Regions from separate parts of the Streptomyces sp. NPDC058221 genome, predicted to be linked through region 1. Evidence: riboswitches for the same ligand, from Rfam matches in the RefSeq annotation. Region 1 holds a riboswitch; each other region holds the start of a gene.
What was found. Region 1 has a riboswitch for cobalamin ahead of ACFVW8_RS17150 (cobalamin biosynthesis protein). Riboswitches for the same ligand answer to the same signal wherever they lie in the genome.
Positions count from the first base shown of each region.

Region 2: another riboswitch for cobalamin. It lies ahead of ACFVW8_RS13770 (ribonucleoside-diphosphate reductase subunit alpha); the one in region 1 lies ahead of ACFVW8_RS17150 (cobalamin biosynthesis protein).
Region 3: another riboswitch for cobalamin. It lies ahead of metE (5-methyltetrahydropteroyltriglutamate--homocysteine S-methyltransferase); the one in region 1 lies ahead of ACFVW8_RS17150 (cobalamin biosynthesis protein).

Region 1 is NZ_JBHVWF010000047.1:4,694-7,961, reverse strand. Features, by position in the region: gene ACFVW8_RS17160 (inorganic phosphate transporter) at 1-844, shown strand, start outside; gene ACFVW8_RS17155 (hypothetical protein) at 857-1,090, shown strand; cobalamin riboswitch at 1,249-1,381, shown strand; gene ACFVW8_RS17150 (cobalamin biosynthesis protein) at 1,526-2,599, shown strand; gene ACFVW8_RS17145 (cobyric acid synthase) at 2,596-3,268, shown strand, end outside.
Region 2 is NZ_JBHVWF010000033.1:25,278-28,545, reverse strand. Features, by position in the region: gene mctP (monocarboxylate uptake permease MctP) at 1-781, shown strand, start outside; gene ACFVW8_RS13775 (GNAT family N-acetyltransferase) at 895-1,407, shown strand; cobalamin riboswitch at 1,461-1,598, shown strand; gene ACFVW8_RS13770 (ribonucleoside-diphosphate reductase subunit alpha) at 1,740-3,268, shown strand, end outside.
Region 3 is NZ_JBHVWF010000101.1:16,007-19,274, forward strand. Features, by position in the region: gene metE (5-methyltetrahydropteroyltriglutamate--homocysteine S-methyltransferase) at 1-1,474, opposite strand, end outside; cobalamin riboswitch at 1,637-1,854, opposite strand; gene ACFVW8_RS27190 (SDR family oxidoreductase) at 1,949-2,677, opposite strand; gene ACFVW8_RS27195 (hypothetical protein) at 3,052-3,268, shown strand, end outside.

The DNA.
Region 1 (3,268 bases):
CGCCGGACTGGCCGCGCTGCTGGCCACCAGGCTGACGTACCGGATCGGCGGGAAGGTCACGGGCGGCGCCCAGGAGAAGGCGACCGCCAAGGGCTACCGCGCCGGACAGATCGCCTCCGCCGGGCTGGTCTCCCTCGCCCACGGCACCAACGACGCGCAGAAGACGATGGGCATCATCACGCTGGCCCTGGTCACCGGCGGAGTCCTCTCCCCCGGTTCGAACCCGCCCGTCTGGGTCATCATCAGCGCCGGTATGGCCATCGCGCTCGGCACCTACCTGGGCGGCTGGCGCATCATCCGCACCATGGGCAGCGGTCTCACCGAGCTCAAGCCGCCGCAGGGCTTCGCCGCCCAGACCAGTGCGGCCACGGTCATCCTGGCCTCCTCGCACCTCGGCTTCTCCCTCTCCACCACCCAGTCCTGCTCCGGCGCGGTGATGGGCGCCGGTCTCGGCCGCCGGGGCGGTGTGGTCCGCTGGTCCACCGCCACCCGGATGTTCGTCGCCTGGGGTCTGACGCTGCCGGCCGCCGGTCTGGTCGGCGCGGGGGCGGAGTACCTCACCAAGCAGGGCACCTGGGGTGTCGTGCTCGTCGCCGTACTGCTGATCGCGGGCTCCGGAGCGATCTGGATCCTGTCCCGCCGCAAGCCGGTCGGCCAGGACGATGTCGCACCCGGCGCCCAGGACGGCGCTCCGGCCACCCCGGACGCCGAACCCGCGGGCGTCGTCACCACCGCCATCGCGGCCGTCAGCCCGCCGCCCACCGCGGCCCAGGCACAGCAGGACTTCAAGACCACGATCCCGGCCCCGTCCGTAGCCGACCCGGCACGACCTGCCACGGTGTAAGGAAGATCCCGCATGAACATCGACTGGGCAGCCCTCGGCACCGTCTTCGGCGTCTCCCTCGTCGCCACCGTCGCCCTGGTGGGTCTCTTCACCCTCGGCATCGTCGGCCTCTCCAGGCAGCCCGAACCGGCCGCACAGGACGGCCGGGCCGGCGGGTCCCTGATGCTGGCCCGCGCGGGCGCGTACGTCTGCTTCGGGCTGTGCGCGGCGGCGGTCGCGTACGGCATCTATCTGATCGTCGCCTGAACCGCGGCCTCCGACCGATCCATCACATCGGGCCGGACGCACCTCGTGTGCGTCCGGCCCGATGTGCGTCTCAGCACACTGCACCGCCGCAGGTCAACGGCAGGTTGACGGGCGTTCGCAGAGCGTGGTGGACTGCCGGAGCCAATTACGGCGACAGCAGAGGAAGCCGGTGCGAATCCGGCGCGGTCCCGCCACTGTCACCGGGGAGCAGTCCCCCACCAACGGAAGTCACGGTCCACGCAAGCGGACTGGAAGGCCGGGGGAACTGCGGATCCGGGAGCCAGGAGACTCTCGTCGCCGGTCACGTCGAACCAGGGCGCGGACCCTGAGTGAGGACATATCGCCATGCCCGGCCGCCGTGCGTCCGTATCTGTGCCGCCCCTTCCAGAAGTCCTCTGTACGAAGGTCCTTCGAGGCGCAACGGCCGGCTGAACCGTGCGTGCCGATCGCATCTTCGCGTACGGCGCCACGGCCGGTCTGATCGGCGATCTGCTGCTCGGTGATCCCCGCCGGGGACATCCGGTCGCCGCTTTCGGGCGGGCCGCGGCAGGCGTCGAACGCCGTCTGTGGCGCGACCACCGCGGGTGGGGCGCGCTGCACACCCTGGTCTGCGCCGGAGGCGCCGCGGGTGGCGCGGCGCTGGCCGCCCGCGCGCTGCGCCGCCGACCCGCCGCATCCGTCGCCCTGACCGCCGCCGCCACCTGGTCCGTCGTCGGCGGTACGTCGCTGGGGCGCGAGGCCCGCTCCATCGGCGGCGCCCTCGCGGCCGGGGACATCGACCTGGCCCGTGAGCGGCTGCCCCGTCTCTGCGGCCGCGACCCGCAGTCCCTGGACGGGCCGGGGATCGCCCGCGCCGTGGTGGAGTCCGTCGCCGAGAACACCTCGGACGCCGTGGTGGGCGCCCTGGTGTGGGGTGCGATGGGCGGGGTCCCCGGGCTCGTCGGCTTCCGCGCCGCCAACACCCTCGACGCGATGGTCGGTCACCGGTCACCCCGCTATCTGCGCTACGGATGGGCCTCGGCCCGCCTGGACGACGTCGCGGGCTGGCCGGGCGCACGGCTGACGGCTCTGCTCGCCGTCGCCGCCGGCGGGCGGCCCCTCGGCGCACTGCGGGCCTGGCGGGCGGACGCGGCCAAGCACCCGAGCCCCAACGCCGGTCCGGTGGAGGCCTCCTTCGCGGGCGCGCTCGGCGTACGGCTCGGCGGCACCCTCGCCTACGGCGGCCGCGTCGAGCACCGCCCGGTGCTCAACGGGGAGACGGGCCGGGCCGTGGAGACCGAGGACATCGAGCGTGCCGTACGGCTCTCGCGGCGCGTCGGCGTGCTGGCCCTCGGCGTGAGCGTGGCCGCCCGCCTGGGCACGGCCGTCGCCGCACGCCGGATCGCGGGAGCCCGCACCACCGGGCGGCGTGCGAAAGGACTCCGTACCGCAGGAACTCGTACCGCGGGACCTCGCACGGCACAGCCCCGTACCGCAGGGCCTCGTGCCTCAGGACGGAGAGCGCCATGAGCGGCGGACTGCTGGTCGCCGGGACCACATCGGACGCGGGCAAGAGCGTCGTCACAGCGGGCATCTGCCGCTGGCTGGTGCGCCGGGGCGTGAAGGTCGCACCGTTCAAGGCACAGAACATGTCCCTGAACTCGTTCGTCACCCGCGAGGGCGCCGAGATCGGCCGCGCCCAGGCCATGCAGGCCCAGGCCGCCCGGGTGGAGCCCACCGCGCTGATGAACCCGGTGCTGCTCAAGCCCGGCAGCGACCGTTCCAGCCAGGTCGTCCTGATGGGGCGTCCGGTGGGCGAGATGAGTGCGCGCGGCTACCACGGCGGCCGGCAGGAAACGCTGCTGTCCACCGTCGTGGACTGCCTGGAGCAGCTTCGGGGCACGTATGACGCGGTGATCTGCGAGGGGGCGGGCAGTCCGGCCGAGATCAACCTTCGGCGCACGGACATCGTGAACATGGGCATCGCACGGGCGGCACGCTTCCCGGTGGTGGTCGTCGGCGACATCGACCGCGGCGGGGTCTTCGCCTCGTTCTTCGGCACGACCGCACTGCTCGCCGCCGAGGACCAGGCGCTGATCGCCGGCTACCTGGTCAACAAGTTCCGCGGCGACGTGTCCCTGCTGGAACCCGGCCTTGACATGCTGCTCGGTCTCACCGGACGGCCGACGTACGGCGTAC
Region 2 (3,268 bases), on a different contig from region 1:
CAACGTGATCCGCCGCAACACCACGATCCTGCCGCTGTACTCGCTGATGCTGGGGCTGCTCGCACTGCTCGGCTTCATGGCGATCGCCGCCGGGGTCAAGGTGGACAACGGCCAGCTGGCGATCCCGCAGCTCTTCGAGAACATGTTCCCCGACTGGTTCGCGGGCGTGGCGTTCGCCGCCATCGGCATCGGCGCCCTGGTGCCCGCGGCGATCATGTCGATCGCCGCGGCGAACCTGTTCACCCGGAACATCTACAAGGACTTCCTGAAGCCCGACGCGACACCCGCGCAGGAGACCAAGGTCTCCAAGCTCGTGTCGCTGCTGGTGAAGGTCGGCGCACTCGCCTTCGTCCTCACCATGGACAAGACAGTCGCGATCAACTTCCAGCTGCTGGGCGGGATCTGGATCCTCCAGACGATGCCGGCCCTGGTCGGCGGCCTGTTCACCCGGTGGTTCCACCGCTGGGCGCTGCTCGCCGGCTGGGCGGTCGGCATGGTCTACGGGACGGCCGCCGCCTACGGCGTCGCCAGCCCGACCCAGGCGCACTTCGGCGGGTCCTCCAAGGAGATCCCGGGCCTCGGGGAGATCGGCTACATCGGCCTCACGGCGTTCGTGCTGAACATCGTGGTCACCGTCGTCCTCACCTTCGTCCTGAACGCTCTGAAGGCCCCCGCCGGGGTCGACGAGACCTCTCCGGGCGACTACACCGCGGACGAGGGCGACCCGGGCGTGCAGACGGAGCTCCCGCCGGCCACGGCCGGGGCGCCGGGCGGTCACTGACAACGCCGGTACGGGCCGTCGCACCCCCACACGCAGGGGGTACGGCGGCCCGTCCGTGTGCCCGGCGGAAAACACTTGCGGGCACGGCCCGGGGGTGCGGCAGACTTCCGCCCATGGACATGACGATCCGGCCGGTCGAGCCCGCCGAACACGCCCTCCTCGGCGAGATCACCGCCGAGGCCTATCTCGGGGACGGGCTGCTGGACTTCGGTGCCGACGATCCGTACCTGGTGCACCTGCGCGACGTCGCCCGGCGGGCCGCCGAGGCCGAGGTGCTCGTCGCCGCCGACGCGCGGGGCCGCATCCTGGGCGGAGTCACCTACGCCCCGCCGGGGAACCGGTGGGCCGATATCGCGGCGCCGGACGAGGCCGAGTTCCGGATGCTCGCGGTCTCCCGCGAGGCCCGGGGAGCCGGGGCCGGTGAGGCGCTCGTACGGGCCTGCATCGACCGCGCACGGGGCACCGCGGGGGTCACCGGGATCGTCCTGTCGACGCAGCCGGCGATGCGCGGCGCCCATAGGATCTACGGGCGCCTCGGCTTCGTACGGACGCCCGAGAGGGACTGGAATCCGCTCGACGACCTCAAGCTGCTGACGTATCGCCTGGCGCTTCCGGCGACGTCATAGCGTCACACCAAATATCCCGCGCGACACAACATGTGGGGGCTGCCGTATCCGGCTGCCCCCACATGTATGCTCGTGCTCGCTGTCGCCGCAGGGAAATCCGGTGCGAATCCGGAACTGTCCCGCAACGGTGTGTTCGGTGTGCTTTTGGGCACCCCTGAGTCCGAGGACCTGCCGACAGCACATCCGGCTCGACCGATCCGGATGCCCAGACGTCCGGGCCTCGTGGATGGGCCGGTGGACGCCGTACGGAGTGCCGCCAGGACCGGGGCCCGGCTCCGCCCGGCTGCCCCCGTTCCCCCGCCGGCCCCGAGCCGAGCGAGGGAGAGCACCACGTGACCATCGCGCCAGCCGATCCGGTTTCAGCGGCCGAATCAACGGGATCCACGAGCGACGGACCGGGAACCGCACTGCTGCGGACCCTCACCGACCTCACAGCGGATCTGCCCGACACCGACCCCGGACGCGTCGCCGCCGCCGCGCTCCGCGGCCGCAACGCCCGGTCGGACGAGGCCGAGCTGCGCTCGCTGGCCACCGAGGCCGCCGCGGGCCTGATCTCCGAGGACCCCGCCTACTCCCGGCTCGCCGCCCGCCTCCTCACCCGCTCCATCGCGGACGAGGCGGCCGGCCAGGGCGCGACGTCGATCGAAGCCTCGGTCGCCGTCGGACACCGCGAGGGCCTGATCGCGGACCGCACCGCCGAGTTCGTGACGCTCCACGCCGCCGCGCTCGACGCCCTGGTGGGGCAGGCGCTCGCCGACGGCGCCGACGACCGCTTCGGCTACTTCGGCCTGCGCACCCTGTACAGCCGCTACCTCCTGCGGCACCCGATCACCCGCCAGGTCATCGAGACCCCGCAGCACTTCATGCTGCGCGTCGCCGCCGGACTCGCCGAGGACACATCCGAGCGCGCCCTGGACGAGGTCGCCGCGCTGTACCGGCTGATGAGCCGGCTGGACTATCTGCCCTCGTCCCCCACGCTCTTCAACTCCGGTACCCGGCACCCGCAGATGTCCTCCTGCTACCTGCTGGACTCACCACGGGACGAGCTCGACTCGATCTACGACCGCTACCACCAGGTGGCGCGCCTGTCCAAGCACGCGGGCGGCATCGGCCTCTCGTACTCCCGTATCCGCGCCCGCGGTTCGCTGATCCGCGGCACCAACGGGCACTCCAACGGCATCGTGCCGTTCCTGAAGACGCTCGACGCCTCCGTCGCCGCGGTCAACCAGGGCGGCCGGCGCAAGGGCGCCGCCGCCGTCTACCTGGAGACGTGGCACGCGGACATCGAGGAGTTCCTTGAGCTGCGCGACAACACGGGCGAGGACCAGCGGCGCACGCACAACCTGAACCTGGCGCACTGGATCCCGGACGAGTTCATGCGCCGCGTGGACGCGGATGGCACCTGGTCGCTGTTCTCCCCGGCCGATGTGCCCGAGCTGGTCGACCTGTGGGGCGACGAGTTCGACGCCGTCTACCGCGCGGCCGAGGCCAAGGGCCTTGCGCGCAAGACCATGCCGGCGCGTGAGCTCTACGGCCGGATGATGCGGACGCTGGCCCAGACCGGCCAGGGCTGGATGACGTTCAAGGACGCCTCCAACCGGACCGCGAACCAGACCGCCGAGCCCGGCCGGGTCGTGCACTCCTCGAACCTGTGCACCGAGATCCTGGAAGTCACCGACGACGGCGAGACGGCCGTCTGCAACCTGGGCTCGGTCAACCTCGGCGCGTTCGTCGCCGACGGCACCATCGACTGGGAGCGTTTGGACGCCACCGTCCGTACCGCCGTGACCTTCCTCGACCGGGTCGTCGACATCAACTTCTACCCGACCGAGCAGGCCGGGCGCTCCAACGCCCGCTGGCG
Region 3 (3,268 bases), on a different contig from region 1:
TGCCGGCCTTCTCCTGGAAGGAGATGACCTCGGCGATCTCGGCCTTGATCCGCTCCTCGTAACCGGCGGTGTCGGTCCGGCCCGCTCGCAGGTCGGCACGGGCCGTGCGCAGCTCATTGGTCTGCGGGAACGAACCGATGGTCGTCGTCGGCAGCAACGGCAGCCCGAGGTGGGCGCGTTGGGCCGCGGCCCGCTCGGCGTACGGCTGGGAGCGGCGGCCGTCGGCGTCGGTGACGGCCGCCGTCCTGGCCCGGACAACGGGGTCGCTGGTGAGGGGGGAGTTCTTGCGGGAGGCGAGGTCGGCGCGGTTGGCGGCGATCTCACCGGCGACGGCGTCGATGCCCCGTGCCAGCCCCTTCGCCAGCGTGACGACCTCGGCGGTCTTCTGTTCGGCGAAGGCGAGCCAGCGCAGGATCTGGGGGTCGATGTCCTTCTCGGCCGCCGTGTCGAGTGGCACGTGCAGCAGGGAGCAGGACGCGGCCACGTCGACCCGGTCGGCGAGGCCCAGCAGGGTGGCGAGGGTGGAGAGGGACTTCTCGTAGTCGTTGATCCAGATGTTGCGGCCGTTGACGACGCCTGCGACGAGCCGCTTGCCGGGCAGTCCGCCCACCGAGGCCAGAGCGGGAAGGTTGGCGGCCGCCGCGTCGGTGAAGTCGAGTGCCAGGCCCTCGACCGGGGCCTTCGCCAGGACGGGCAGGGCGTCGCCGAGCCGGTCGAAGTAGGAGGCGATGAGCAGCTTGGGCCGGTCGGTCAGGCTGCCGAGGCCGTCATAGGCGCGGGCGGCGGCGTCGAGTTCGGCCGGGGTGCGGTCCTGGACCAGAGCGGGCTCATCGAGCTGTACCCACTCGGCGCCCGCGGCACGCAGGTCGGCGAGCACCTCCGCGTACACCGGCAGCAGCCGGTCCAGCAGGGCGAGCGGCTCGAAGCCGGCCGGTACCCCCGGGGCGGGCTTGGCCAGCAGGAGGTAGGTGACGGGGCCGACGAGCACCGGCCGGGCGGTGTGCCCGAGCGTGAGGGCTTCCCCGAGCTCGGTGACCTGCTTGGTGGAGTCGGCGGTGAAGACGGTGTCCGGGCCGAGTTCGGGGACGAGGTAGTGGTAGTTGGTGTCGAACCACTTGGTCATTTCCAGCGGAGCCACGTCCTGGGTCCCGCGCGCCATCGCGAAGTAGCCGTCGAGGGCGTCGGTTCCGACGGCCTCGCGGTGCCGCTGGGGGACTGCGCCGACTATGACGCTGGTGTCCAGGACGTGGTCGTAGTACGAGAAGTCGCCGGTGGGCACCTCGTGGACGCCGGCGTCCACCAGCCGCCTCCAGTTGGACCGGCGCAGGCCGGCCGCTGTTTCCCGGAGGGTGTCGGCGGTGACCCGGCCCTTCCAGTAGCCCTCGATGGCCTTTTTCAGTTCCCGGTCGGGGCCCTGGCGGGGGTAGCCGTACACGGTGGCTCGTGCTGCCGCGGCTGCGGGCTTCGCTGTCACGGAAATCTCCTTCGCGAGATGACTCCTGAACATCCCGGGACGGGACGCGGACACGAAGGGGTGACGGACCGGACGGGTGCCTGGCGCGCCTTCGGCGCGGTGCTCCGTCCGGTATGCACGCCGACCCGCCCACGAGGTCACCGGGATATCCGCATGCGAGTGGGTCGCGTGCGGGCAACGGGCAGGTCTTCGGACTCGCGGGCACTTCTGCCGGGGGCAGACTCCTACTGGCCGTCGCTTCCCGGATCCGGCCGGATCCAGTGCGTATGACGGCGGTCGTTCCCACTCACCGCTGCGGGGCAGTCCCGGAATTCCACCGGGTTCCCTCTTACGACGCGCCTGCCTGGCGGACAGGGCGAACCAGCTGCACGGGCCAGACTAAAGGGTCGTCCACGTCCCGGGCGCCGTCGTTCACATTCCGGAACGTGAATTGCGCAACGTCCGGGCCGTCTCCCGGCGGTCCTGGCGGGAGGTTCAGGCGAGCCAGTCGGCGTAGCGGGTGGGGGCGAGGCGGGCGTCCTTGTCCGTGAGCACGTCACCCTTGACTGCGGCGAACATGCCGGCCGTGGGATCGGTGACGACGGTGCGGCGGTCGGACTTGTGGGACAGGGTGAGCCGCCCGAGCTCGTCCAGGGTGAAGACCTCGGGGCCGGCGATGTTCCGGATGCCCTGCAGCGGTGTGCCCGCGGCGACTTCGGAGACTGCCTCGGCCACGTCCCCGGCAGCGATCGGCTGGATCGGCGTCGGCGGCAGCCGGACGGTGTCGCCCTCGGTGGTCCAGGACAGCACCGCGTCGATGAACTCCATGAACTGCGTTGCGCGGACGATCGAGTACGGGATCGTTCCGGCGGCGAGGATCTCCTCCTGGAGTGCCTTGGCCCGGTAGTAGTCCAGCTCCGGGACCCGGTCCACGCCGACGATCGAGAGAATGACGAAGTGGTCCACGCCGCCCTTGCCGCCCGCGGCCAGAAGGTTGTCCATCGAGGTCCGGAAGAATGCCGGGGAGGCTTCGTCGAAGGTGGGGGAGTTCGTCAGGTTGACGATGACATCGGCCCCCGCCACCGCCTCGTCGAGCCCCTTGCCGCTGATGACGTCGACTCCGGTGGACTGCGAGTGCGGCATCGCCTCGTGACCCTCGGCGTTCAGATTCCTGACGACCTGGGACCCGATCAACCCGGTACCGCCGATGACAGCGAATTTCATGGCACGCCCTTCCGTAGAGACCCCCTATGGAGGATATGTCCGAAATGGCAATGAGGGGCCCGGTCGCGCGCCCGTCACGCCCACGGGCTGCGGCCGGTTGATCTCCGCTCCCACGGTCACCGCTTGAATGCTGAACCGGTCGTGGCCGAGCCACGTTCTCTCGAGGAGCGTGATCCGCGCTCCTGTGGGACGAATGTATTGCCCCGCCCGCAGCAGGCCGCGCGCCGACGGAGCCGGCAGGTGGCCGAAGACCTGCGGCGGAGCACCGTAACCGCTGACCAGTGACCAACAGGTTCCGGCAGGACCGTGCATCATCGCCGGCCACCCGGGTACGCGCACCGGGCACCGCACCTGCCGGAGGAAGCGAGAACGCAGTGAACGACCTTCACCCGAAAGACGCCGGAGACAGCGGGGAGCCGATTCCCAGGGACCCGCCCGATCAGCAGGCCGCTGAGGACGAGGACCCCTGGGACGTGGTGGGCGGCCGGATGCACGCGCCCGCCGACGAGGGCCCCGACCCGGATCTTCCCGACACGGACGAGGCCGGGACCGGCCGGCGGGGCGGCCCGAAACCGGGCCGGCACCACCCTG